DNA from 2 places in the Streptomyces sp. NPDC126503 genome. Region 2 is predicted to be linked to the other one. Evidence: riboswitches for the same ligand, from Rfam matches in the RefSeq annotation. Region 2 holds a riboswitch; the other holds the start of a gene.
What was found. A riboswitch is a leader RNA that binds a small molecule or an ion and turns the genes downstream of it on or off. The one in region 2 is predicted to bind S-adenosylmethionine.
Positions count from the first base shown of each region.

Region 1: linked by a shared signal. The riboswitch ahead of thrC (threonine synthase) and the one ahead of ABTY40_RS22260 (aminotransferase class V-fold PLP-dependent enzyme) in region 2 are both predicted to bind S-adenosylmethionine.

Region 1 is NZ_JBEORS010000013.1:134,105-137,505, reverse strand. Features, by position in the region: gene ABTY40_RS18860 (cold-shock protein) at 1-103, opposite strand, end outside; gene ABTY40_RS18855 (MoaD/ThiS family protein) at 516-794, opposite strand; gene thrC (threonine synthase) at 810-2,144, opposite strand; SAM riboswitch class I at 2,129-2,282, opposite strand; gene ABTY40_RS18845 (glucosyl-3-phosphoglycerate synthase) at 2,403-3,344, shown strand; gene ABTY40_RS18840 (hypothetical protein) at 3,383-3,401, shown strand, end outside.
Region 2 is NZ_JBEORS010000018.1:6,443-9,843, reverse strand. Features, by position in the region: gene trpD (anthranilate phosphoribosyltransferase) at 1-1,025, shown strand, start outside; SAM riboswitch class IV at 1,121-1,237, shown strand; gene ABTY40_RS22260 (aminotransferase class V-fold PLP-dependent enzyme) at 1,472-2,863, shown strand; gene ABTY40_RS22255 (Lrp/AsnC family transcriptional regulator) at 2,967-3,248, opposite strand; gene ABTY40_RS22250 (rhomboid family intramembrane serine protease) at 3,245-3,401, opposite strand, start outside.

The DNA of each region.
Region 1 (3,401 bases), on a different contig from region 2:
TCTGGATCGCGCTGTAGTGGACGAAAACATCCGCACCACCGTCGACCGCGATGAAGCCGTAGCCCTTCTCCGCGTTGAACCACTTGACGGTGCCCTGAGCCATGCCTAACTCCCCTATTACTGGCCCTTGCGCGGGACCGCACTTCGCGGACCCGGGTCAGACCCTGCGCCGGAACGCGTCGACCGCGGCTGAATGTATCTGCCCAACTGCCCTCTGCAACAGGCCATTCGAGCGAGAATTCTGGGCGCGACGGAAAGGTGAATTCGTCTGATTCCCCCGAATTCCGGGGCAAGTCGGGCCCGGCAAAGCGCGCAGAAGGTACAGATCGTGCGTGCACATTGGCTGCTTCTTGTCGCGCGGAGACGCATTCTCATATGCGTCCGGCATGAGCAGCGGAGGGGGCTTCCCCAACTCTACCGCGCTCAACCATGCAGAATTGCCCCCTCCGCTTTATGGCGCGGAAGGGGCAATTCGAGAGAGAAGGGGGAGAAGAGGAAGCAGGGGAAGGAGAGGCTCAGCAGCCGCCGGCCACGGCGGGGATGATCGAGATGCCGGCGCCATCGGGCGTCGCCGTCTCCAGGCCCTGCTCGAAGCGCACGTCGTCGTCGTTCACGTACACGTTGACGAAGCGGCGCAGCTTGCCCTGGTCGTCCAGGACGCGGGCGGCGATGCCCGTGTGGTTCTTCTCCAGGTCGGCGATGACCTCGGCGAGGGTCGCGCCCTCGGCGGGCACCTCGGCCTGCCCGCCGGTGTAGGTGCGGAGGATGGTGGGGATGCGGACGTTCACGGCCATGTGTTCACGAACCTTTCAGTGGGCCAGGCCGGCGTCGCGGAACGCGTCCAGGCTGGGGCGGATGGTGGCGGTCGCCTGGGAGCTGTCGGCCACGGCGTCCAGGGTCTTGAGGCCGTCGCCGGTGTTCAGCACGACGGTGGTGAGGCTCGGGTCGATCACGCCGTTCTCGACCAGCTTCCGGGTGACACCGACCGTCACGCCGCCCGCCGTCTCGGCGAAGATGCCCTCGGTCCGCGCCAGGACCTTGATCGCGTCCACGACCTGCTCGTCGTTCACGTCCTCCACGGCGCCGCCGGTGCGGCGCGCGATGTCGAGGACGTACGGGCCGTCGGCCGGGTTGCCGATCGCGAGGGACTTGGCGATGGTGTTCGGCTTCTGCGGGCGGACCACGTCGTGGCCGGCCTTGAAGGCGGCGGAGACCGGGGAGCAGCCCTCGGCCTGCGCGCCGAAGATCTTGTACGGCTTGTCCTCGACCAGGCCCAGCTTGATGAGCTCCTGCAGCCCCTTGTCGATCTTCGTCAGCTGTGAGCCGGAGGCGATCGGGATGACCAGCTGGTCCGGGATGACCCAGCCGAGCTGCTCGCAGATCTCGTACGCGAGCGTCTTGGAGCCCTCGCCGTAGTACGGACGGAGGTTGACGTTCACGAAGCCCCAGCCCTCACCGAGCGGGTCGCCGATGAGCTCCGAGCAGAAGCGGTTCACGTCGTCGTAGTTGCCCTCGATGGCGACGAGGTCACCGCCGTACACGCCGGCCATGACGACCTTGCCCTGCTCCAGGTCGTGCGGGATGAACACACAGGAGCGGAAGCCGGCGCGGGCGGCGGCGGCGCCGACGGCGCCGGCCAGGTTGCCGGTGGAGGAGCAGGAGAGGGTGGTGAAGCCGAAGGCGCGGGCGGCCTCGAGGGCCTGGGCGACGACCCGGTCCTTGAAGGAGTGCGTCGGGTTGCCGGAGTCGTCCTTCACGAACAGCTTGCCGGGCTCGACGCCGATCTCGCGGGCCAGGTTGTCGGCCTTGACCAGCGGGGTCCAGCCGGGGTTCAGGTTCGGCTTCTCGGCGACGTCGGCCGGGACGGGGAGGAGCGGGGCGTAGCGCCAGATGTTGGCGGGGCCCGCCTCGATCTTCCTACGCAGCTCCTCGGGGTCGCCGGCGGGGAGCTCGTAGGCCACTTCGAGGGGGCCGAAACAGAGTTCGCAGGCGAAGATCGGGCCGAGGGCGAAGACCTCGCCGCATTCGCGGCAGGAGAGTCCGGAGGCGGGTCCGAGGTCGACGGTGGTGCCGGCGGAGCCGGTGGCGGGTGCGACGGTCTGTACAGCCATGGAGGCGAGGCCCTTTCTCCTCATCTTCCTCATGACGCGTTTCGCCATGAGACGGATTTGGCACCTTCCCTAGCCGGGGACCCCGCTGGCGCGCCGTGGCGCGGACGAGAACCGACTGGAGGGTTGCCGGGGCTTCAACGGGCCGTATCCCTCTGCCCCTCTGGATGAGCGGTATTCGGTTGTGGAACGCGCTCGGCACCCCGACATGCGACGGGCCTTCGCGTTGTTCAAGACTGTAACCGAAGGCATGGACGGTTGAGATGGTCGTCCGAACCGCGAGATGGAGATCACGTGCTGGAAGAGGTGGAGCGCTGGCTGGGCCGGCGGTCCTGGTCCGTGGCCGACCGACCGCTGGAGCGGATTCTCGCCGCCAAGCGCTCGACGACCGTCAGCGTGGTGCTGCCCGCGCTCAACGAGGAGGCGACGGTCGGGGACATCGTCTCCGTGATCCGGCGCGAGCTGATGACCGCGTCGGTGCCGCTCGTGGACGAGCTGGTGGTGATCGACTCCGGTTCCACGGACCGTACGGCGGAGGTGGCGGCGGCGGCCGGGGCGCGGGTGGTCGCGCGGGACTCGATACTCCCCCGGATACCCGCCGTGCCGGGCAAGGGCGAGGTCCTGTGGCGGTCACTGATGGTGACGGGCGGAGATGTGGTCTGCTTCGTGGACGCCGATCTGCGGGACTTCTCGGCCGACTTCGTCACGGGTATCGTCGGCCCGCTGCTCACCGACCCGGACGTGGACTTCGTGAAGGCGATGTACGACCGCCCGCTCGGTGACGCCCCTGGTCAGGGCGGTCGCGTGACGGAGCTGGTGGCGCGCCCGCTGCTGAATCTGCACTGGCCCCAGCTGGCCGGTTTCGTCCAGCCGCTGGGCGGCGAGTACGCGGCGCGGCGCTCCCTGCTGGAGCGGCTGCCGTTCCCCGTTGGTTACGGAGTGGAGCTGGCGCTGCTGGTGGACGCGCTGCACACGGTGGGCCTGGACGCCCTCGCGCAGGTGGACGTGGGCGTCCGCAAGCACCGGCACCAGGACGGTCAGGCGCTCGGCCGGATGGCGGCGGCGATCTACCGGACGGCGCAGCTGCGGCTGTCGCGGGGGCACCTGGTGCGGCCGTGGCTGACCCAGTTCGAGCGGGGGGAGTCGGGCTTCGAGCCCCGGACGTACGCGGTGGACACGGAGGAGCGTCCGCCGATCGCCGGGATCACGGAGTATGCGCGGCGCCGCGTGGCGTAACGCCCGGAAATGGTGGGTTTTACCTACATTTCCGTTGTATGCGCTTCAGACAAGCCC
Region 2 (3,401 bases):
GCCGCTCCTGGCCCGTCGTCCTGGACGGCCTCCTCACCGGACGCGACCAGAGCGCCGACGACACCGCCTGGGCGATGGACCGGATCCTCCGCGGCGAGGCCACCGACGCCCAGATCGCCGGTTTCGTCGTCGCCCTGCGCGCCAAGGGGGAGACGGTCGAGGAGATCACCGGCCTCGTCCGCACCATGTACGCGCACGCCAACACCATCGACGTGCCCGGCGAGACCGTCGACATCGTCGGCACCGGCGGCGACGGCGCCAAGACGGTGAACATCTCCACCATGTCGGCGATCGTCGTCGCCGGCACCGGCGCCAAGGTGGTCAAGCACGGCAACCGCGCCGCGTCCTCCGCCTCCGGCGCCTCCGACGTCCTGGAGAAGCTCGGCGTCAACCTGGAGCTGACCCCGCGCCGGGTGGCCGAGGTCGCCGAGGAGGCCGGGATCACCTTCTGCTTCGCCGTGAAGTTCCACCCGGCGCTGCGTCACGTGGCCATGGCCCGCAAGGAACTGGGCATCCGCACCGTCTTCAACTTCCTGGGCCCGCTCACCAACCCGGCCCGCGTCCGCGCCCAGGCCACCGGTGTCGCCGACCCCCGGATGGCCCCGATCGTCGCCGGTGTCCTGGCCGAACGCGGCTCCTCCGCCCTGGTCTTCCGCGGTGACGACGGGCTCGACGAGCTGACCACGACCGCCACCTCGCGGGTCTGGGTGGTCCGCGACGGCACCGTACGGGAGGAGGCCTTCGACCCCCGGGACGCGGGTCTCGACCTGGTGCCCGTGGACGCCCTGCGCGGCGCCGACGCCTCGTACAACGCCGATGTGGCCCGCCGGCTGCTCGCGGGGGAGACCGGCCCGGTACGGGACGCGGTGCTGCTCAACTCGGCGGCGGCGCTCACCGCCCTCCGGCCGGGCGGCGGCACCCTCGTCGAGCAGATCCGCGCGGGCATCGAGCAGGCCGCCGAGTCCATCGACTCCGGCGCCGCCCGGCGCGCCCTGGAGCGCTGGATCGCCGCCAGCAACGCCTGAGCCCCGCGCTCGCACCGCCCCGGCGGAGACGACCCCGGTCCAGCATGCGGACCGGGGTCTTGCGTTCCGGCGATCATGTGGCAGGATGCGTGGCAGGTCATGAGTGACAGCTGTGAAGCCCCGGCTAGCTGTCCGGCAACCCTCCGTCCGTGGCGGGGTGCCCCGGGTGAAGACCAGGCCGTAGGCAGCGAGGTCTACGGCAAGCGCGGACCCCTCGACACCAGGGGTCCTGGTCTCTCGAGGAGCGTTTTTCCGTGAGCAAGCGAATGCGATAGGGCGAGTCCGCCCCTTCTTCACCCTCGGACACGGGGTCATTTCCCCGCACGCGCGTCCGTGCGCGTCCGCGTCCCCCCGAGCCTCCGAGGCAGCACCCGTACCCCGCCGTGCCCGGCCGCGTACGGGATCCACCGAAGCCATTCCGCACTGCCCCGCCGGGAGATACCGCCATGTCCGCACGCCCGAACGCCGCTGTTTCCGCCCCCGCCGCCGAGTCCGCCGACCCCTGCTGCGAGGCCCCGCTCCCGGTCCTCGGCCGCGACGTCACCGTCCCCCTCGTCACCGGCGGCGAGGTGACCTACGCCGCGCTCGACTACGCCGCCAGCGCCCCCGCCCTCCAGCGCGTGTGGGACGACGTCGCCGCCTACGCCCCGTACTACGGCAGCGTCCACCGCGGGGCCGGCTACCTCTCCCAGCTCTCCACCGACCTCTTCGAGAACAGCCGGACCACCGTCGCCGAGTTCCTCGACTGCCGCCCCGGCGACCAGGTCGTCTTCACCCGCTCCACCACCGACTCCCTCAACCTCCTCGCGCGGGCGCTCCCGGACGGCTGCCAGGTCTTCGTCTTCGAGACCGAGCACCACGCCTCGCTCCTGCCGTGGCAGGACGCCCGCGTCACCTACCTCGACGCGCCCCGCACCCCCGCCCAGGCCGTCGAGACCCTGGAGCGGGCGCTCGCCGACCGCGACCCGTACGGCCCGGCCCTGGTCTGCGTCACCGGCGCCTCCAACGTCACCGGCGAGCTGTGGCCGGTCCGCGAACTGGCCGCCGCCGCGCACGCCCACGGGGCCCGGATCGTGCTCGACGCCGCCCAGCTCGCCCCCCACCACCCGGTCTCCGTCACCGGACTCGACGTCGACTGGGTCGCCTTCTCCGGGCACAAGCTGTACGCGCCGTTCGGCTCCGGCGTCCTCGCCGGCCGCGCCGACTGGCTCCAGGACGCCGACCCGTACCTCGCGGGCGGCGGTGCCTCCCGCACGGTGGCGCGCCGGTCGGACGGCGGGGTGGACGTGGAGTGGCACACCACCGCGGCCCGGCACGAGGCCGGTTCGCCGAACGTCATCGGGGTCTACGCCATCGCCGCGGCCTGCAAGGCGCTCACCGACGCCGGCTTCGACCGGCTGGTCGCCCGCGAGCGGCACCTCATCGAGAAGGTGCGCACCGGTCTCGCCGGCGTCCCCCAGGTGAAGGTGCTCTCCCTCTTCGGCGACGACGCGCCCCGTGTCGGCGTCCTCTCCTTCGTCGTGGAGGGCTGGAACAGCTCCCACTTCGCCGCCGCGCTCTCCGCCGAGTACGGCATCGGCGTCCGCGACGGCCTCTTCTGCGCCCACCCGCTGGTCCGCACCCTGCTCGGCAGCGACCCGCAGGACGTCGGCGCCTGCGGCGCCCCGGAGGCGCGGCCGGGCGAGCGGTCCCTCAACGCGATCCGGGTGAGCTTCGGCGCCGGCACCCCCGACGAGCACGTGGACCGGTTCGTCGGCGCGGTGAAGGAGCTCGTGCGGGACGGCGCCCGCTGGTCGTACCGCACCGAGGACGGCCGCTGCGTCCCGGACCGCGGCTGACCGCATCCCGCCGGGCACCCACTCGAAGCTGATCACTCACTCGTACGGGTGAAGGGGGCCTCCCGCGCCGGGAGGCCCCCTTCACCGTGCCGTCCGAGGGCGCTCAGGACTCCAGACCGATGGCGAAGGCCGCCTCCAGGTCGTGCTGGGAGTACGTCCGGAACGCGACGTGCGTGTCGGTGGCCTCCACGCCCGGGATCTTGCTGATCCGGCCCGGAATGACGTCCGCCAGATCGTCGTGGCGCGGCACCCGGACCATGGCGATCAGGTCGTAGGTGCCCGTCACCGAGAAGACTTCGCTGACGTTCTCCAGGGCGGCGATCGACTCGGCGATCTCGGGGATGCGGTCCACGCTGGTCTTGATGAGCACGATCGCGGTGATCACGGCTGGCTTTCTCCCTCGGTCGCCGCGGCTGGGGCTTTCACTCTATCCCCACCGCGGTAGCGGCCCCAGGCGTAGAGGAAGCCGACGGAGAAGCCCACCACATGGGCCAGATAGGCGACGCCGGGGCCGGCTCCGGCGGACCGGGCGGCCAGC